DNA from 4 places in the Pseudomonas sp. 20-5 genome. Region 1 is predicted to be linked to each of the others. Evidence: predicted binding sites of a transcription regulator. Region 1 holds the regulator's gene; each other region holds the start of a gene.

Region 1 (5,219 bases):
TCGCGTCGCGTTGTCCCGCGCAATCGTGCAAAGCATTGTCGGGCTTGAGCCGGAGCTGCCTGTGATCACGCTCGAGCCGAGGTTGGAACAGATTTTGCTGAACAGCATGCAGAAGGCCGGACAAGGCTCCGAGGACGGCATGTTGCTGGAGCCGGGGATGGCCGAGAAGCTGCAACGCTCGCTGATCGAGAGCGCGCAACGCCAGGAGATGCTCGGTAAGCCGGCGATCCTGCTGGTTGCCGGACCGATCCGCTCGATGATGTCGCGCTTCGCGCGGATGGCGGTGCCCAGCATGCATGTGCTGGCCTACCAGGAAATCCCGGACAACAAGCAAGTCACCATCGTCGCGACGGTGGGACAGAACTGAACGAGGGCTGCGCCGGCTCCAGGGCTGGCACACCGGGCAACCTGAGGTTGCCGGCAAGACTACTGAACTGAGGGGTTCGGGCAATGCAAGTCAAACGCTTCTTCGCCGCCGATATGCGCCAGGCCATGAAACTGGTCCGCGACGAACTGGGTCCGGACGCCGCGATTCTCGGCAACCGCCGGGTCGCCGGCGGCATCGAGCTGACCGCGGCGCTGGATTACCAGGCCCCGCCGGCGCCGAGCAAGCCCAACCCGGCGCTGGAAGTGGAGCTGCGCAAGACCCAGGCGCGGATCGCCGAGGCGCGCGCCGAGTTGACGGCGCGTCCGGCGGAAAACCAGCGCAAGGACCGTCAATTGTTCGCCGAGGAGAAGCCGGCGCGTCCGACCCTGGCCGAGTCCATGACGGCGGCGCAGGCCAAGCCCCAGGCGGGCGGCCAGACCCTCGAGGCAATGCGTTTCGAACTGAACGGCCTGCGCGAGCTGATCGAGGTACAACTGGGTTCCATCGCCTGGGGCCAGTTGCAGCACCAGCGTCCGCAGCAGGCCAATCTCTGGCGGCGCCTGCAGCGCATGGGCTTGCCGGCGGAGCTGAGCAAGCCGTTGCTGGAGCGGGTCGCCGCGGTGGGCGATACGCGCCAGGCCTGGCGCATGCTGTTGGCGCACCTGTCGCGTGCCGTGCAGACCCCCGAGCAGGACCCGCTCGACGCGGGCGGCGTACTGGCCCTGGTCGGCCCGGCAGGCGCCGGCAAGACCACCACCCTGGCGAAGATGGCCGCGCGCTACGTCCTCAAGTACGGCGCCCAGAGCCTGGCGCTGGTGAGCATGGACAGCTACCGGATCGGCGCCCAGGAGCAGATCAAGACCCTCGGTCGGATCCTCAACGTACCGGTGACCCTGGTCGATCCCGGCCAGTCGCTGATCCAGGCCCTGGCGCCGCTGGCGCGCAAGCGCATGGTGCTGATCGATACCGCCGGCCTGCCGGCCAGCGACCCGGCATTGCGCATGCAGCTCGAGGCACTGGCGTCGCCGAGCCTGAACGTGAAGAATTACCTGGTGATGGCCACCACCAGCCAGAGCCAGGTGCTCAAGTCGGCCTACCAGACCTATCGGCACTGCGGGCTGGCGGGTTGCATCCTGACTAAGCTGGACGAGGCGGGCAGCCTCGGTGAATCGATGGCGCTGGCTATCGCCCAGCGTCTCCCGGTAGCCTATCTGGCGGATGGGCCGCGGATTCCGGACGACCTGCAGGTGGCGCGCAGTCACCAACTGGTCAGCCGGGCGGTGAGCCTGCAGGCACCGGAAGAGCCCAGCGAGGACGCCATGGCCGAGATGTTCGCCGGGCTCTACCAGCAACCGGCGCGGCGTGCCGGCTGAGGACGTGGGAAGAACCGCGCGTGGCGCGGGTGACGGAAGCGAAGGTGGCTTCCGCCGGGCCGGGAGCGATGGCGCATCGTTCCCGCCAATACCGGAGAGCGCTGGAAGGGGCGTTCCGGGAAGACGACAACACAAGGTATGAAGCAGATGGGTAGCATGCATCCCGTACAGGTGATCGCAGTAACTGGCGGCAAGGGCGGCGTCGGCAAGACCAATGTGTCGGTGAACCTGGCACTGGCTCTGGCCGATCTCGGCCGTCGCGTCATGCTGCTGGATGCCGACCTCGGCCTGGCCAACGTCGACGTCCTGCTGGGACTCACGCCCAAGCGCACCCTGGCCGACGTGATCGAGGGACGCTGCGAACTGCGCGATGTCCTCCTCCTCGGTCCCGGTGGCGTGCGCATCGTTCCCGCGGCCTCCGGCACGCAGAGCATGGTGCACCTCTCGCCGATGCAGCATGCGGGGCTGATCCAGGCGTTCAGCGATATCAGCGACAACCTCGATGTCCTGGTCGTCGACACTGCCGCCGGGATCGGCGATTCGGTGGTCAGTTTCGTCCGCGCCGCGCAGGAGGTGCTGCTGGTCGTCTGCGACGAGCCGACCTCGATCACCGATGCCTACGCCCTGATCAAACTGCTCAACCGCGACCACGGCATGACCCGCTTCCGGGTCCTGGCCAACATGGCCCACAGCCCGCAGGAAGGACGCAACCTGTTCGCCAAACTGACCAAGGTCACTGACCGTTTCCTCGACGTCGCACTACAGTATGTAGGTGTCATCCCTTACGACGAGTCGGTACGCAAGGCCGTGCAGAAACAGCGAGCCGTATACGAGGCATTCCCCCGCTCGAAGGCGTCCCTGGCCTTCAAGGCGGTCGCGCAGAAGGTCGATAGCTGGCCGCTGCCGGCCAACCCGCGCGGGCACCTGGAGTTCTTCGTCGAACGACTGGTCCAACACCCCGCGACAGGTTCGGCCGTATGACAGCGGCCTCTGGAGTGCGTATGTATAGCAAGGCGCAAGCGCAGAACTCCCAGGAGCAACTGATCCAGCGTTACGCACCACTGGTCAAGCGCATCGCCTATCACCTGCTCGGCCGCCTGCCGGCCAGCGTGCAGGTGGAGGACCTGATGCAGGCCGGCATGATCGGCCTGCTCGAGGCCGCGAAGAAATACGACGCCGGCAAGGGCGCCAGCTTCGAGACCTATGCCGGCATCCGCATCCGCGGGGCCATGCTCGACGAGGTCCGCAAGGGCGACTGGGCGCCGCGTTCGGTGCACCGCAACACGCGCATGGTGACCGACGCGATCCGCGCGATCGAGGCGAGAACCGGACGCGACGCTAAAGATCACGAAGTTGCTGCCGAACTCCAATTGAGCCTCGAAGATTACTACGGCATCCTCAGCGACACGCAGGGCAGCCGTCTGTACAGCTTCGACGACCTGTTGCAGGACGGCGAACATGGATTGCCGGAAGACACCAGCCTCAGTCACAACGAACCGATCCACGGCCTGCTCGACGAACGTTTCCAGGCGGCCCTGGCGGATGCCATCGCCAAGTTGCCGGAGCGCGAGCGCCTGGTGCTGGCGTTGTATTACGACGAGGAACTCAACCTCAAGGAGATCGGCGAGGTACTGGGCGTCAGCGAATCGCGGGTCAGCCAGTTGCACAGCCAGTGCGCCGCGCGTTTGCGCGCGCGCCTGGCCGATTGGCGGTCGGCCTGAACCGGCCTCGACCGCAGCTTGTAACCGTTAACGCAAAAGAATGTGTGGCGCGTCCCCTGGGGCGCGCTCTGGTCTGTACGGAGGTTTACTTGGACAAGAACATGAAAATTCTCATCGTGGACGACTTTTCCACGATGAGACGCATCATCAAGAACCTCTTGCGGGACTTGGGCTTCACCAATACCGCCGAGGCCGACGACGGCACCACGGCGCTGCCGATGCTGCACAGCGGCAATTTCGACTTTCTCGTCACCGACTGGAACATGCCGGGCATGACCGGCATCGATCTGCTGCGCGCGGTTCGCGCCGACGAGCGCCTCAAGCACCTGCCGGTGCTGATGGTCACCGCCGAGGCCAAACGCGACCAGATCATCGAAGCTGCCCAGGCCGGGGTCAACGGCTATGTGGTCAAACCCTTCACCGCTCAGGTCCTGAAGGAAAAGATCGAGAAGATTTTCGAGCGGGTCAACGGCTGAAGCCGGCCAAGAGGGTGTCATGGTGCTTGGTAACGATTCCACGGGCGACGAATTCGAATCGACCCTGAAAAAACATGCGCGCGAACTGGTGGACTGTCTCGAACGGGGGCACTTCCAGCAGGCGGTGCAATTGATCCAGGAGCTCAGCCAGGCCAGGGACCGTGGCCTCTACCAGGAAGTGGGCAAGCTGACCCGCGAACTGCACAACGCCATCGTCGATTTCCAGATCGACCCGCATTCCCCCCACGCGCAGGAAATGTCGCAGATCGCCGATGCCACCGATCGTCTTTCCTACGTGGTGGAAATGACCGAGAAGGCCGCCAACCGGACCATGGACCTGGTGGAGCAGAGCGCCCCGCTGGTCAACCAGTTGGGCGACGATTCGCGGGAGCTGCACCAGGAGTGGCAACGCTTCATGCGCCGGGAAATCGACGCTGACGGCTTCCGCGAGCTGGCCAAGCGCATCGAACAGTTCCTCGTGCGCAGCGGCGAGAACGCCGGCCAGTTGTCCTCGCAGCTCAATGACATCCTGCTGGCGCAGGATTACCAGGACCTGACCGGCCAGGTGATCAAGCGTGTCACCAAGCTGGTCACCGAGGTCGAGAGCAACCTCGTGAAGCTGGTCTGGATGGCCGGCCAGGTGGACCGTTACGCCGGAATCGAGCACGACCACGTGAGCATGCGCCACCAGGCCGCGCTGGAGCGTTCGGCCAAGGGCGAGGGGCCGCAGGTCGCCGCGGAAAAACGAGAGGATGTGGTGTCCGGGCAGGATGACGTGGACGATCTGCTGTCCAGCCTGGGTTTCTGACCCGCCCGGCTCAAGACTGCGGCATCGCTGCCGTTAAGTAAGCATTGAACGCTGGCATCCGCGGGCTGCTGGCACAGCCTTCGTCATGCCGGTGATCCCGGCGGGCGGGCTGAAGTCGGTCCGGAAAGCCGGGCCGGTATTTCCGGCAGGACAGCGGTCCTGCCGATCCTTTCGAGTAACACGTCTCTGGGAGCAGCCGAATGAGCTTCGACGCCGATGAAGAAATCCTCCAGGACTTCCTGGTTGAGGCCGGCGAGATTCTCGAGCAATTGTCCGAGCAACTGGTCGAGCTGGAGAGCCGGCCGGACGATATGGACCTGCTCAATGCCATTTTCCGTGGGTTCCATACGGTCAAGGGCGGTGCCGGCTTCCTCCAGCTGAACGCGCTGGTGGAATGCTGCCACATTGCGGAAAACGTCTTCGATATCCTGCGCAAGGGCGAGCGGCGCGTCAGCTCCGAACTGATGGATGTGG
Region 2 (5,219 bases), 1.1 Mb from region 1:
CAGGCCTTGCGCCTACACCCGGAACGCGCCGATCAGGCGTTTCAGCTGGGTCACCTGGGCGCCCAGTTCGCGGCTGGCCCGTTCGGTCTGGCTGGCGCCTTCCGCGGTGCGCTCGCCGGCCTGGTTGATCTCGACGATGTTCTGGTCGATATCGTGGGCCACGGCGGTCTGTTGCTCGGCGGCGGCGGCGATCTGCTGGTTCTGGTCGACGATCATGCCCACCGCGCCGAGGATATTCTCCAGTGCCTGCTGCACCTGCGCCGACTCGTTGACCGTGCCATCGGCGGTATGGTGGCTGCTGCCCATCGCCTTCACCGCCGCATCGACGCCGCCCTGCAGGCGCAGGATCATCTGTTCGATCTCGGCGGTGGATTGCTGGGTGCGCTTGGCCAGCGTGCGCACCTCGTCGGCCACCACCGCGAAACCGCGCCCCTGCTCCCCGGCACGAGCGGCCTCGATCGCCGCATTGAGCGCCAGCAGGTTGGTCTGTTCGGCGATGCCCTTGATCACATCCAGCACCTGGCTGATCGAGGCGCTGTCACTGGCCAGGCGATTGATCGCCGCCACCGACTGGTCGATCTCGCCGGCCAGGCGCTGGATGCTACCCACCTGCGACTCGACCAGGCTGCGCCCGCTGAGGGTTTCCTGGTTCACGCTGTTCGCGCTGCTCACCGCCATCGCCGCGCTGCGTGCCACTTCCTGGGCGGTAGCGGCCATCTGGTTCATCGCCGTGGCCACCTGCTCGATCTGGCTGCGTTGCCCGGCTACCGCCTGGTTGCTTTCGGCCGACACCGACTCGACGCGCAGGGTCTGCCGCTCGACCTCGCCGACGGTCTGGCTGACCCGCTCGATCAGGTCGTGGATCTTCGCCACCGATTCGTTGAACGATTGTCCCAGCTCGCCCAGTTCGTCACGGCTGCGGGCCTGGAAGCTGACCGTCATGTCGCCGCCGGCGACGCGCTCCATCATTCGCCCGAGATCCTTCAGGGTGGCGCGGGTGGAAACGTAGAAACCGCCGTAGAGGTATAGGATCGCTGCAAAAACCACGGCCAGCGCGGCGACTAGCAACAGCATCTGCGTGCGCACCTGTTGCAGGCGCTTTTGCAACTGGGTATCGAGATAGCCGAGAACGGCGTCGTCGAGCTGGTAGGTCTTGTCCATCGCCGCGCTGACCTGATCGTAGAACTGCGTCCACGGGGTATCCAGCGTCTCGGCCACGATCACCCGGTCCTCGAACAACTGCCCCAGGCTCTTCAGGGTCTCGCGACTGGCCTGGGCGGCCTCCTCGAGCGCCGGTGGGCTGCCGGCCAGGGACTCCTGCAGCTTCAGGCCGTACTCGCCATGCAGTTTCTCGAACTCCAGCAGCAGTTCGTCGAGCCGCGCGCTGGAGGACGAATTGAGGAAACCCTGGCCCAGGGAGTAGGCGCCGATGGCGCGCCCCTTGCTGATGGCCGCCGTCACCTCCGGCGTTATCGAACCGACCAGCTCGCTGAGCTGGCGCACCTGGCGCTGGCTGTCCTGGCTGAGCCCGGCCTGGGCGATAAGCAACTTGATGAATACCTGTGCGCTACCGAGCAGCTTCTCCGCCCGTGCGCCCTTGCCCTGCAAGGACCCTTCGGCCTCCACGGCCTGCAAGCCGTTGAGCAACCGGTCGCGCTGGGCCTCGAATTCGGCTACCGCCGCACCATCCTCGCTGAGCGGCGCCAGCGCCTCGAGCCGCCCGCGCAGCCCCTTCTGGACGTCCGCGATGCGCGCTTCCAGATCGCCGGCCTTGCCGGACTGGCCGATGACCGCATTGATCTGCAACAGATCGTTGAGGGACTCCAGGCCACGCCGGATCTGCAGTCCGCTACCCAGCAGCGTCAAGCTCTGCAGTTCGATCCGGGTGTCGCTGAACTGGCGATAGGCATCGCGCACCAGATAGAAGCTGGTGATCAGCAGCGGCAGGAAGAACAGCACGCTGATCAGGCCGAACTTCATGCCGAAGCTGAGCCGGTTCATCAGCGCGATAGCGGGATAGAGTACGGTCTTCACCCAGACGTCTCCTGATTGTTCTTATCGTTCTGAGAGATGCCGCCGCGTGGCGACATTGACGCACGGAGTCCGCTCGGTAATGGCCTTTCGAAATCATGCGGACACGTTCACCTGTGTACCCGATATCGGCCTGGTGTTCTGTAACTTAAGGTTAATGGGGAATCGCAGGCGGACTCCCCGTCGCTACGCTCAGAGGAACAGCGCGCAGAAGGCGAACACGGCATACCAGAGCACGGCCGCGCGCACCAGCAATTGCCAGAGCGCATCCAGGCTGGCGACGCCGGCGGCACCCAGTTCGACCGCTTCGACATCGCTGGCGACCCGTCCGGCCTTGCCCAGCAGCGCGGCCGCCGAGATGTCCCAGGCCAGCAGCCAGTGCAGCAGCACGCGGATAACCGCGAGGAAGTTGCCGACCAGGGCGAAGCTCAGCACCAGCGCACGCACCGGCAACCAGTCGAGGATATGCCGGACGCGCGCCGCCTGTTCGCGCAACGCCGGCTGGCGGGCGTGCTCCAGCGCCAGTGCCAGCAGGCGATAGGCCAGGGCCGCCACCGGGCCGAGCAAGGCATACCAGAAGATCACCGCGAAGAAGCTCTGGTAGCCCTGCCAGAGCAGATGGCCGTGCACCCGGCCGATCAGGTCGCTCTCGCTGCCGCCCAGGATCCCCAGATCGCGTTCGGCGACATGGAAGGCAGCCTGGGCCTCCTCGCGCCGCCAGGCGTCGCGGAACGGCCCGAGGTCGGCCATGACGTCGCCGCGGCCGAGACTGTAGACCACCACCAGAAGATGCAGCGGAAGACTCAGCCAGCCATAGGCCAGCGGCTGCAGCAATGTCAGCAGCAGGGCCAGCGGCAGCAACGGCAGGACTACCGCGAGCAGCAGCCCCAGCCAGGAGCGGCGGGACACCGAGGGCAGATCCTCGACCAGGCTCAGCCAGGCGAGCCAGGCGCCATCGCGCTGGATACGCCGGCGCCAGCCGGAGAACTTCTCCAGCGCAAGGGCCAGCAGCAACACCAGGAACGTCATGTTTCCTCCTTGGAATCGGTCAATCCGGCGCGGTAGCGCGACCAGTCGAAAGCCTCGCCGGGATCGGTCTTGCGCTCCGGGGCGATATCGCAGTGGCCCTGGATGCGTTCCGGGGTGATCCCCGGGAAGGCCGCGCGCAACAGCCGCGTCAGCCCGGCCAGGGCAGTGTACTGCGCGTCCGTGTACGGTTCCGTGTCGGTCCCCTCCAGTTCGATGCCAAGGGAGAAGTCGTTGCACGCCTCGCGACCGTCGAAGCAGGAAACCCCGGCATGCCAGGCGCGGTCGTGACAGGAGACGAACTGGGTGATGGCGCCGTCGCGTTCGATGAGGAAATGCGCGGAAACCGTCAGGTGGCGGATCTCCTCGAAATAGGGATGTTCGTTCGGGTCCAAGCGATTCTGGAAGAACGCCTGGACCTTACCGGTGCCGAACTGTCCCGGCGGCAGGCTGATATTGTGGATAACCAGCAGCGACACCGCGTCCCCTTGCGGACGCAGGTTGAAATTCGGTGAAGGGCAGTGGCGGACGCCACGGACCCAGCCGGTAACGGAATCGAAATGCATACGGGCTCCTGAACGAGCCCCCACTCTAATCCAGCGGCGCCGGAATGACGATCAGGCGGGCTCTGGATCGGCCGCTTCGACATGCGTCGAGGAAAGGTATTACCCGCAAGAAAGAAAAGACCCGGCATCCGCCGGGTCCTCGAGAAGCGGCTAGGCGCCCTTGAGGCGCCGCAGGTTGCCGATCACCGACTCCAGGGCCCGGTCGAACAGCAAGGCATCGTCCAGCAGGCGTACCGCCTGCCGGCGAAACTCCACCGCCAGGCCCATGCGGGTCTTTTCCAGGACCTTCATCCCGGTGCGATTGACGAAGATGTAGCGACCGGTGGGCCGGATCACTGCCGCCAGCTTGCAGCGCAGCTTGTGCTCGGCGTCCTCCTGGATCTCCACCCAACTGCCGACACGCAGCGCATCGACCCGCAGCAGTGCCTCGTCGTTGTCCGGCAGGCGCACTTCGCTCTCGACAGGCGCCGGGGCGGCGTCCGGCGAGGTCAGGACGATTTCCTCGACCACCCGCAGCATGACCGGCGCCCGGGGCTTTTCCGCGGCCGTGCCCGGGCTCGCTTCGTCGAGCAGGGGGCTGTCCGCGACCGCCGCCTCGCCGCGCTTGTCGCGCTTGTCGCGCTGCAGACCCTGGACATGCAGGGTTTCCAGCTGGCTGAAGAATTCTCCGGTGGAAAACGGATCGAAGGCTGCGCTGGCCAACCCCTCGCGCAGCGCCTTGAGCAGGCCAGGTACACGCTCCAGCAACTGTTGGCGGGACAGCGGATCGTCATGCGGGCCGACGCTCCAGATCAGCTCGTCCATAGTATCCAGGGCCTCCCGCCACTCGGCCGAAGCCTTGCCATGCTTGAGGCAGATCAGCAGCATCACCTTGCTCCAGGCATCCCGCAGCAGACGCACCACCACCTCCGGCAGGACCTTGCCGAGCAGTCGCTGGTTCAGCACCTGCTCCACGTCCTGCCGAGCCAGTTCGGCCTTGGCGCGGCCTTCCTCGGCGTCGCGGGTGCGCTGCTCGAGGAGCTCGCTGCGGCGGCGCTCGTCGCCGGTGAAGGCAATGAAGTCCTCCAGCAACTCGGCGAAGATCGCCGGGTCGTCGACGAAGTCGTTCAACAGCCGCATCACGACCTGTTCGATCTTCTGGTACAGGCTGTCGCGCCGGGCATCATTGTGTTCGGCCCAGCCCAGCGACGCGGATGCGATCTCGTTGAGCAGGCGACGCGCCGGATGGCTACCGCGGCTGAAGAAGGTCTTGTCGAGCAGGGCCACCTTGAGCATCGGGATCTGCATCCGACCGATCAGGGCCTTCAGCGAATCAGGCAGGGTGCGGTCGTCGAGAATGAACTCGAACAGCATCGACACCAGGTTGATGACGTCATCGTCCACCTGGCCGACCACCCGAGAACGGCCGCTCTTGTGGCTGACCCGCTGGAGCAGTTGGTCGACCCCGTCGCGGACGTCGAACTCCGCGGCGCCAGGGCCCGGCAAGTGCTGTTGCAGGTGGGAAAGCAGGCGCATCAGGTCGTTGCTGGAAATCGGCGCGGCATTCTCAGGCGTTTCGCGACGGTAGAAGGAAGGATTGTCGCGGACCTGCGCCAG
Region 3 (5,219 bases), 1.6 Mb from region 1:
GAGGCCGTCGTTGAACGCGACCTGCTGCGGGCCGAACAGGACGATGGCGGTGGAGCCCAGCTTGAAGCGACCGAGCTCGGCGCCTTTTTCCAGGCGGATCGGCGCACGGGCGGCTTCGTCGTAGCGGAAGGTCTTCAGTTCGCGCTTCGGCGGCGTAACCAGGCCGGCCCAGACGGTTTCGATGGAGGCTACGATCATCGCGCCTACCAGCACCACGGCCATCGGACCGCGCTCGGTGTCGAACAGGCAGACCACCCGCTCGTTGCGGGCGAACAGCTCGGGAACGTTTTCCGCGGTGGTCTGGTTCACCGAGAACAGCCGGCCGGGAACGTAGACCATCTCGCGCAGGGTGCCGGCCAGCGGCATGTGCACGCGGTGGTAGTCCCGGGGGGACAGGTAGACGGTGGCGAAGTCGCCGCCCATGAAGGGCGCGGCCAGTTCGGCGTCGCCGCCGAGCAGTTCGGCCAGGCTGTAGCTGTGGCCTTTGGCCTGGAAGATCCGCCCGTGCTCGATCGGGCCGAGCTGGCTGATCGCGCCATCGGCCGGGCAGAGCACCGCGCCGGGCTCCTGGGCCAGCGGGCGGGCGCCATTCTTCAGGGCGCGGGTGAAGAAGGCATTGAAATGTTCATAGGCCTGCAGGTCCTCGACCTGCGCTTCGCGCATGTCGACCTGGTAGCGCCGGGCGAACCAGGCGATCAGGCGGTCCTTGAACCAGGTCGCCCGGCAGTCGGCGGCGAAGCCGATCAGCCGGGACAGCAGGTGGTGCGGCAGCAGGTACTGGCTGCAGATGAACAGACGATCTTTGAACGACATTCCTCAAACCTCTACAGGGGTATCGGGGTGGTTGCCCCATTCCGACCAGGAGCCGGCGTAGCCTTTGACCCGCGGGTAGCCCAGCGCCTTGGCCACCAGGTAGGTGAAGCCGGAGCGATGGTGGGTCTGGCAGTGGGTGATCACTTCCTTGTCCGGCGTGATGCCGAGGTCCTCCAGGACTTCGGCGATATCCGCGCGGATGCGCAGGGCGCGAGCCGGGTCCATGCCGGCGGTCCATTCGAAATTGATCGCGCCGGGCACATGCCCGGCCTTCGCGGCGAGCACCTTGGTACCGGCGTATTCGCTGGGGTTGCGCGCATCCCATACCGCCAGGTCGGCGGCGCCGAGGCGGCTTTGCAGGTATTCGCGGGTCGCGCTGGGCTCGTCGTGCAACGTCAGCGGCAGCGGGCCGCCGACAGGCGCCGGGACCTCGCGGTCGAGCGCCTGGGCGTCGGTGATCCAGGCCGGCAGGCCGCCGTTGAGATAGTGGTAGCGGTGGTGGCCGATCACGTCCAGCAGCCAGATGAAGCGGCCCGCCCAGCCGCCGCCTTCGTCGTCGTAGACCACGTAGGTCGCCTCCGGGCGGTGGCCCAGCTCGCCGAACAGGGCTTCCAGGTCGGCCTTCGCCGGTAGCAGACCGGGTGCCGGGGGTTGTCCCCACTGGGTGCGTTTGGGGTCGACGAAACGCGCGCCGGGGATATGCCCTTCGGCGTAGCGGGCGGCACTGGTCAGGTCGACCAGGATCAGCTCGGGCGCGCCCAGGCGCGGCGCGAGGTCGCTGGGCTCGATCACCAATGGCAGGTCGGAGAAAACGGACATGCGAGTACCCCCGGGTTGAAGAAGGGCAGCAGTTTAACGGAAAGCGCGCCCGACCAGTGTGCCGGGCATGTCCCTCATTCCGTGCGGCGCTGGCGGCCGAACTGCTGGATCGCGCGCTCGGTGCACTGGGCGGTCTTGGCGAAGGCCTGGGCATGCAGGTCGCTGAACGGCTGGCCGCCGAGGTCGGCCAGGACCAGCATCACCACCCGCGAGCCGTTGCCCAGCGAGCGCAGCAGCAGGTGAGGTCCGGGGAACAGTTGGCGCAAGGGTTCGCCGAGGGCCGGCAGCAACTGGTCCTGGTTGTTCGGGCCGATGCGCAGCAGGGCGGGTTGCTGGAACAGTTTCTTCAGCAGCGGGCTGCTGGCAATCTCCAGTTGCAATTTCTCCTGGCCCGGTTCGAGTCCGGCGCTCTGCTGCGCCAGCACGTGTACCTGGGTGCGATCGGCCACCAGCAGCAGCATCCTTTGCAGGCCGCAGGCGCGCAGCGCATCGCGGGCACAGGCGGTGAGCTGCACCACGTTGCTGAACGGGCTGGGCTCCCGGAGCAACTCGGCGCAATGCTGCCGCCACTCGGCCAGGGCTTCCGCCGAGGGCGGCGGCGGGGGTGCCGCTTCGGCACGCCAGCGGCTGGCCTGCCAGGGCCAGATCAAGGCCACCGCCGGATGCCACAGCGGCGGCCGGGCGTGCAGGCGCGCGCTTTGCGCGGCGAGCATGTGCACCTGCTGCTGGACTTCGGTCAGCGGCTGGCCCAGGTACAGGCCGGTCAGGCGCTGCCAGCGCAGCATGTGCGGCCCGTCCCAGCTCTGGTGCGCGGCGATGGCCAGGCCATTGGCGAGGAGAGTGCAGTTGGCCGGCTGGGTCAGCCAGCGGGCGAGATCGGGCTGGGCATCGAGTTGCTGTTGCTGGAGCAGGGGCGACTGATGGTCGCGGGCGATACGCAGGGCTCGAACCAGCAGACGACGGTCGCAGGCGAGCAGGCGATAGCCCTGGATGACCCACTGCGGTAGCCGCCAGCGTTCGGCCAGCGCCAGGCAGATCGGCAGCAGGCGCATGCCGAGCAGTTCGCGCTCCACTCGCAGGGTCGGTTCGCCTTGTACCAGCACGCGTTGCTGCCATTGCTCCAGCAGCTGCGGGCGGGCGTTGGCCAGCGCCCAGACCGGAGCCATGGTCAGCAGGCTGCCCCAGTGAATTTCCTGCCAGAGCCTGGCCAGACGCGCGCCGAACAGGCCGCTGGCCTGCTGCATGGCGTGCTGGCTGATCAGCAGCATCTGCCCGAGGACCCTGGGCATCTCCGCATCCTGGATGCTCGGCAGGGTCTTCAGAAGTTGGCTCGCGCGCGCCAGGCCGAGGCGGCTGAGGGCCACCTCCAGGCTTTCCGCGGGGTTGTCGCGGGCGCTCTCGGCGCGATTGGCCTCGCGCAGGATGGACAACGCCAGTGTCGGGCTGCCCTGCAACTGGTCGGCGATCTCGCGCAGCGAGCGGCGGCTGTCGCTCAGCGCGGCGTGCAGGCCGGCATAGTGGCTGGCGGGGATCGGCAGGGGTTGCCGGTCGAGCTCTTCGAGCCAGGCGGCGAGGCGGTCTGTCATGGGTGTCGGGCTCGGTGTCGGCGAGGCGGCGAACTGGCTTTTCGAGTATTCGGACTATAGTCTTGCGGCTAGCAACCGATAACAAGAGGGAGCCTAGCAGTCCCCCTCCTTATCCTGTTCATTTCGCACGTCCGGTCCTCATGTCAAAAATCATCGGCATCATCGTCGTTTTCGCCAGTGTCCTCGGGGGCTTCCTGCTCTCCGGCGGCAAGATCGGCGCCATCATCCAGCCCTTCGAGGTCCTGATCATCGGTGGCGCGGCACTGGGGGCGTTCCTCCAGTCCAACCCGGGCAGCACGTTCATGGTGGTGCTGAAGAAAGCGCCGAAGATGTTCAGCAACCGCTTTACCCAGACCTACTACCTCGAGGTGCTGGGCATGCTCTACGAGATCCTCAACAAGAGCCGGCGCGAAGGGATGATGGCGATCGAGGCGGACATCGAGGACCCCGCGGCCAGCCCCATCTTCAGCAAGTACCCCGGCGTGCTGAAGGATGAGCGGATGACCGCCTATGTCTGCGACTACCTGCGCATCATGTCCTCCGGCAACATGGCGCCGCACGAGCTGGAAGGCCTGTTCGACATGGAGCTGTCCAGTCTCAAGGAGGACCTGGAGCATCCGTCCCACGCGGTGACCAAGGTCGCCGACGCCCTGCCGGGCTTCGGTATCGTCGCCGCGGTACTCGGCATCGTCATCACCATGGCGTTGCTTGGCGAAGGCAGCCAGGCGGAGATCGGCCACCACGTCGCCGCCGCCCTGGTGGGCACCTTCCTCGGGATTCTCGCCGCCTACGGCTTCGTCGGCCCGCTGGCGGGCGCCCTGGAGCACGATGCCAAGGAAGAGTTGAACCTGTTCGAGGCGATCAAGGCCTGCCTGGTCGCTTCCGCTTCCGGCATGCCGCCTTCGCTGGCCGTCGAGTTCGGCCGCAAGGTGCTGCTGCCCGCCCATCGGCCGACCTTCGCCGAGCTCGAGCAGGCCGTGCGCGGCCGCTGAGTGGAGGTACTGTCGATAGATGGACAATAACCAGCCGATCATCGTCAAGCGCGTCAAGCGCTATGCCGCCGGCCACCACGGCGGCTCGTGGAAGATCGCCTTCGCCGACTTCGCCACGGCGATGATGGCGTTCTTCCTGGTGCTCTGGCTGCTGTCTTCGGCCACCCCGGAGCAGAAGAAGGCGATTTCCGGATACTTCCAGGACCCCATCGGTTTCAGCGAAAGCGCCAGCCCCTACGTCATCGACCTCGGCGGCACGCCGACGCCGGCGCCGGACAAGACCCTCAATCCGCAGGTCCAGGCCCAGCCGGACTCCAACGAAAGCCGGATCAGCCCTGAGCAGGACCATCAGGTCAACGCCGACCAGGCCGAGAACCTCGCCGAGCAGGTTGAGCGAGAGCGCCTGGCGCTGCTGCTGCAGGAGTTGCAGAACAAGGTCGACGAAAATCCGATGCTCAAGGACTTCAAGGACCAGATCCACTTCGAGATCACCCGCGACGGCCTGCGCATCCAGATCGTCGACGCCGCCAACCGGCCGATGTTCGACCTCGGCAGCGCGCGCCTGCAGCCGTATTTCGAGGACATCCTGCTGGCCATGGCCGAGACCATCCGCCAGGTGCCGAACAAGATCAGCATCAGCGGCCACACCGACGCCAAGCCCTATGCCGGCAACGGCGACTTCGGCAACTGGGAGCTATCGGCCAATCGCGCCAACGCCGCGCGCCGAGCACTGGTCGCCGGCGGTTATCCGGAAGGGCAGATCGCCCAGGTTGTCGGCTATGCCTCGGCACGCCTGTTCGACGACAAGGACCCGCTGAACCCGGTGAACCGGCGGATCGACATCGTGGTCCTGACCCGCAAGGCGCAGAAGGCCATCGAAGGCGAGACCGGCGCTCCCGAAGCCAGCGCCCCCGCGGCTGCCCCGGGCGAGCAGCCGAAGCCGGCTGCCGAGGCACCGGCGGCGGGCGCGCAACCTTCGCTACCGGCGGACGAGGTGCAGAAGAAGCTC
Region 4 (5,219 bases), 1.5 Mb from region 1:
AACGGTTGAACCAACCGGCCAGTTCGCCCAGCTCGTCGCGCCCGGTGTGCGGCAGACGCTGGGTCAGGTCGCCTTCGCCGCTGGCGATGTCGCGCAGCATGTGGGCGACGCCGAGGATCGGCCGGGTCACGCCGCGGGCGCTCAGCCACAGCACCAGCAGGCCGAGCACCGCGGCGCCGAGGCCGAGGCCCAGTTCGACCCAGGTGCCTTCGCGACGCATGTCGTCCAGTTGCCGCTCCAGCGCCAGGGCCGGGCCGAGCAGGGCGCTCTTCGGCACTTCGAGGAGCACGCCCCAGGGCTTGGCGCCGGGAATCGGCTGCAACGGTTGCAGCACCTTGAGGTCGTCGTTCTCGTTGAACAACCGGCTCTTGCCGGCGGCCAGCAGTTGCAGGAGTTCGCCGGCGTGCTGCGGATCCGCCTTGGCCAGGTTCTTGCCGAGCAGGCCGGCGTCGCGGCTGTTGCCGGCGAACAGCCCGGCCGGGCTGAGGATGCCGACCTGGCCGACGCCGTCGTAGAGTTCGCGGTTGCCCTGTTCGCTGAGCGCCTGCAGGTTGCTCAGGTTGATGTCCAGGCCCATCACGCCGATCACCTTGCCATCCAGTTCGAGGGGAAAGGCGATGCTGGTCATCAGCAGTTGGCGTTCGCCGACCTTGTCGAAGTAAGGATCGAGCACGCAGGGTTGCCCGCTTTCCTTCGGGCAGGTGTACCAGGCGTTGTAGGCCGCGCCGCTGGGCCCGCTGCTGGTGTCGGCGAGTTCGGACTCGATCATCGACTCGGATTCCAGCTGTCCCGGCGTGGCCTGCGCCCAGTACAGGGAGAAGCGTCCCTTGTCGTTGCTGCCCAGGGCGGGCTGGTCGACGAACAGTTCGTCCTTGCCGTCCAGCGCATTGGGTTCGAAGACCACGTACAGGCCGAGCACCTCGGGATTGGCGGCGAGCGCGGTGCGCACCTGGCGGGTCAGGTCTTCGCGCAGGTCGTAGGCATCGAGGAAGCGCTTCTGCGCCTGGTCGCGGAGGAACAGGATCTGCCGGGAGAAGCCCTTGCCGTACTGGAAGGCATCCATGAAATAGCGCTGGATGCGTAACGCCTGCAATTCCCCGCGGGCTTCCAGGCGCAGGCGCGCCGATTCGTCGAGCATCTGTGTACTGGCGCTTTTCACCAGCACGCTGCTGTGCTGCATGCGGTAGACCGAAAGGCCGACCAGCAAGGCGACCACGCCGAGCAGGCAGAGCCCTGCCAGCAGGGTGATCTTCCATTGGATGGACAGGCGGCGAAGGAACATGGGAGGGGTCCTTGTACGAAGAAACTGCGGGGGCCCAAGGCTTATCGGCAGGGCTCGCCCATTCTTGACGACGGTCCGTTCGCTGGCGCCGGATTGCCGTCGTTCGGCGAATCGCACGCAAGAACCGTGCACAACGGTTTATAGCCAGGCGACATTCGCGCATGCGCGGCTTTGACAGGCGGGGATGGCTGTAGCAGAGTACGCCCCTTTTTTCGGCCGCAGACGGTCGAGTTCGTTTCATTTGCAAGGAGTTCAACGATGAACGCAGTGGTGCTGGCGGTGGGGCTGATGCTCGTCCTCAGCCTTTGCCGTGTGCATGTCGTGCTGGCGCTGATCATCGGCGCGGTGGTCGGCGGACTGTTCGGTGGCCTAGGCCTGGAGGGGACTCTCAAGGCCTTCAACGGCGGCCTCGGCGGGGGTGCCACGGTGGCCCTGTCGTACGCCATGCTCGGCGCCTTCGCCGTGGCCATCGCCCGCTCCGGCGTGGCCCATGCGCTGGCCGACAAGGTCCTGGCGCTGCTCGGCCGGCACGACGAGCAGGGCAAGGGCGCCGGTGCGTTCAAGTGGATCCTGGTCGGCCTGCTGCTCTGCGTGGCGGTATCCTCGCAGAATATCCTGCCGATCCATATCGCCTTCATCCCGCTGCTGGTGCCGCCGCTGCTCTATGTGCTGAGCAAGCTGCAGATCGACCGGCGATTGATCGCCTGCGTCATCACCTTCGGCCTGATCACCCCGTACATGTTCCTGCCGGTGGGCTTCGGCAACATCTTCCTCAATGAAATCCTGCTGGCCAACGTGGCGCGCAACGGCGTCGACGTCAGCGGGATCAACGTCACCCACGCCATGTTCATCCCAGCCCTGGGCATGCTCGCCGGGTTGCTCATCGCGGTGCTGTTCAGCTACCGCCGCAAGCGCGTCTACGACTTGCAGCGGATCGAGCAGGCCGAACGCGTCGATGTCAGCTACAACCCGAAGAGCCTGGCGGTGGCCGGGGTATCCATCGTCGCCGCGTTCGTCGCACAGCTGTGGCTGGACTCGATGATCATCGGCGCGCTGGTCGGTTTCGTGGTCTTCTCGCTGTCCGGCGTGGTGCGCTGGAAGGAGACCGACGACCTGTTCACCGAAGGCATGAAGATGATGGCCACCATCGGTTTCATCATGATCGCCGCGGCCGGTTTCGCCGAGGTGATGAAGGCCACCGGCGAGGTGCAGAGCCTGGTCGACGCCTCGGTGGCCTGGATCGGCAACAGCAAGGCGGTCGGCGCCATGCTGATGCTGCTGGTCGGCCTGCTGGTCACCATGGGCATCGGCTCGTCGTTCTCCACCGTGCCGATCATCGCCGCGATCTTCGTCCCGCTGGCGGTGCAACTGGGCTTCAGCCCGCTGGCCATCGTCAGCATCGTCGGCACCGCCGGCGCGCTGGGGGATGCAGGTTCTCCGGCGTCGGACTCGACCCTTGGGCCGACCTCCGGGCTCAACGTCGACGGCCAGCACAATCACATCTGGGACACCGTGGTGCCGACCTTCCTGCACTACAACCTGCCGTTGCTGGTGTTCGGCTGGGCCGCCGCGATGTTGCTCTGAGTTCCATCTCGGGCGGTCGCCTGACGGAATGTCGGGCCGGCCGCTTAAGCTTCCGACGGGATTGCCGATGAAACGGGAATCCCGTTTTTTATTGGGCGTCATGCTAGGAGTTGATGATGCGTCTGACCCTGAAATCCAAAGTCCTCCTGCTGGCCATGGTGCCGGTGCTGCTCTTCGCCCTGGTGCTCAGCGGCGGAGCGGTGCTGATCCTGAAAAAACAGGCTGATGCCGAAGTCAAGGATACCCGCGAGCGCCTGCTCGGCGACCGTCGTGCCGAACTCGAGCACTACGTGCAGATCGCCATGGGCAGTATCCAGGCCGAGTACGACCGCTCGGCCAACGGCGACCTGAATGCCCGCGCCGAGGCCATCGCGCGCCTGTCGAAGATCAAGTACGGCAAGGACGGCTATATCTTCGGCTACGACTCCCAGGTGGTGCGCCTGTTTCGCGGCGACAGCCCGGTGGACGTCGGCAAGAGCTTCCGCGACCGCCGCGATCCCAGCGGCGTCTACCTCAACCGCGAACTGGTGGAGGCCGGCCGCAACGGCAGCCACTACGTGACCTATACCTCGCCGCTGCCGGGCAACGAGGGCGTCATGGTGCCCAAGCTGTCCTATACCCTGTACCTGCCGAAGTGGGACATGGTTATCGGCTCGGCGATCAACCTCGACGGCGTCGAGGCCCAGTTGGTGGAAATCAAGCAGGACATCGACGAGCGTATCGGCACCCTGATCGCCAGTATCGTGGGGATCGCCGGCGTCCTTCTGGTGGTCCTGCTGGTGATCGGCCTGGCGGTGGCCAACGCGATGCTGCGGCCGTTGCACCAGATCCGCCAGAACCTCGATGACATCGCCGCCGGCGAAGGCGACCTGACCCGTCGCCTACCGGTGACCAGCCACGACGAGCTGGGCGAGCTGGCCGGTTCCTTCAACCGCTTCGTCGAGAAGATCCACGGTCTGGTGCGGCAGATCGCCGGGATGACCGGCGACCTCAAGCAACTGGTGGAGCAGATGTCGGCCCAGGCCGAGCGTTCCGAGCAGGCCATGGAGCGCCAGCGCCACGAGACCGACCAGGTCGCCACCGCGATCAACGAGATGTCCGCCGCCGCCCATGAAGTGGCGCAGAGCGCCCAGCGCGCCGCCGAGGCCGCGCAGCAGACCGACCACGAAGGCCAGGCGGCCAAGCGCGTGGTGGACGGCAGCATCGAGCGCATCCACGCGCTGGTGGACGAGATCCGCGACAGCGGGACTTCTCTGGATAGCCTGCAGCAGGACGTGCAATCCATCGTCAGTGTGCTCGGGGTGATCCGCTCCATTGCCGAACAGACCAACCTGCTGGCGCTCAACGCGGCCATCGAGGCGGCCCGTGCCGGCGAGGCCGGACGTGGCTTTGCGGTGGTCGCCGACGAAGTGCGGGCGCTGGCCAGCCGCACCCAGCAGAGTACCCAGGAAATCCAGGGCATGATCGATCGCCTGCAGCAGGGCACCAACGCCGCGGTCGACGCCATGCGCCGTTCCGGCGAGGCCGGCGAGGGCACCAGCAACCAGGCCAACCAGGCCGGCGATTCGCTGGATGCCATCGCCCAGCTGATCGCCACCATCAACGCGATGAACGCGCAGATCGCCAGCGCCGCCGAGGAGCAGACCGCGGTGGCCGAGGAGATCAACCGCAGCGTGCACCAGATCGCCGGCGCGGTGGACAGCGTCGCCGACGAGGCCCAGCAGGGCGCGCAGACCGCCCGCAGCCTGGCGCAACTGGGCCAGGGCCTGGGCCGGCTGGTCGGTCAGTTCCGCATCTGACCCTTCCCCCGCGCGACCGCTGCCGGCAAAAGAGCCAGCCGGCAGTGGTGCGCCACAGAGCCTTCCTGTCATTATTCGGCGGAGTCGGCCGGCAGTCGTGAACGATCCACGTCCGCCGGCTGACTAATGCTTTGCTTCCCACTGCCAGATGGATTGGACATGCTCGACACGAAACTGGAATCCCGGACTTTTCTCCTGTTGCTGGCGGTGGTCACGCTCGCCTTCGGCTGGCTCTTGCTGCCGTTCTACGGCGCGGTGTTCTGGGGCACCATCCTGGCGATCATCTTCGCCCCGGTGCAACGCCGCCTGCAGGTGCGCCTGAGGGATCGGAAGAACCTCGCCGCGCTGATCACCCTGCTGATCTGCGTGCTGATCGTGATCATCCCGGTGATCTTCATCGCCGGTTCGCTGGTGCAGGAAGGCGCGAGCGTCTACCAGCGGGTCAAGTCCGGCGAACTGAACTTCGCCGCCTACCTGCAGCAGGCGGTGGCTGCCTTGCCGCCATCGGTGCACCAGTGGCTGGAGCGCTTCGACCTGGCCAATCTCTCGAGCCT

Evidence for each region. The regulator FliA, encoded in region 1, starts transcription of late flagellar genes. The targets are predictions, from matches to a motif close to CTAAAGTTTNNNNNNNNNNNGCCGNTAA.
Region 2: the regulator FliA is predicted to act here: its motif matches at 2,157-2,184, upstream of AC1RB9_RS23510 (methyl-accepting chemotaxis protein).
Region 3: the regulator FliA is predicted to act here: its motif matches at 3,273-3,300, upstream of motA (flagellar motor stator protein MotA).
Region 4: the regulator FliA is predicted to act here: its motif matches at 2,910-2,937, upstream of AC1RB9_RS11990 (methyl-accepting chemotaxis protein).

The regions. Positions count from the first base shown of each region.
Region 1 is NZ_CM165584.1:3,987,029-3,992,247, reverse strand. It holds gene flhA (flagellar biosynthesis protein FlhA) at 1-367, shown strand, start outside; gene flhF (flagellar biosynthesis GTPase FlhF) at 451-1,740, shown strand; gene fleN (flagellar synthesis regulator FleN) at 1,879-2,721, shown strand; gene fliA (RNA polymerase sigma factor FliA) at 2,718-3,461, shown strand; gene AC1RB9_RS18320 (chemotaxis response regulator CheY) at 3,563-3,937, shown strand; gene AC1RB9_RS18315 (protein phosphatase CheZ) at 3,957-4,745, shown strand; gene AC1RB9_RS18310 (chemotaxis protein CheA) at 4,946-5,219, shown strand, end outside.
Region 2 is NZ_CM165584.1:5,096,972-5,102,190, forward strand. It holds gene AC1RB9_RS23510 (methyl-accepting chemotaxis protein) at 13-2,034, opposite strand; gene ampE (regulatory signaling modulator protein AmpE) at 2,224-3,060, opposite strand; gene ampD (1,6-anhydro-N-acetylmuramyl-L-alanine amidase AmpD) at 3,057-3,623, opposite strand; gene AC1RB9_RS23525 (DUF1631 domain-containing protein) at 3,774-5,219, opposite strand, start outside.
Region 3 is NZ_CM165584.1:5,607,766-5,612,984, reverse strand. It holds gene asd (archaetidylserine decarboxylase) at 1-813, opposite strand, end outside; gene rhdA (thiosulfate sulfurtransferase) at 817-1,632, opposite strand; gene AC1RB9_RS25930 (HDOD domain-containing protein) at 1,707-3,218, opposite strand; gene motA (flagellar motor stator protein MotA) at 3,359-4,210, shown strand; gene motB (flagellar motor protein MotB) at 4,230-5,219, shown strand, end outside.
Region 4 is NZ_CM165584.1:2,516,240-2,521,458, forward strand. It holds partial or broken gene AC1RB9_RS11980 (methyl-accepting chemotaxis protein) at 1-1,282, opposite strand, end outside; gene AC1RB9_RS11985 (Na+/H+ antiporter family protein) at 1,541-2,866, shown strand; gene AC1RB9_RS11990 (methyl-accepting chemotaxis protein) at 2,980-4,665, shown strand; gene AC1RB9_RS11995 (AI-2E family transporter) at 4,825-5,219, shown strand, end outside.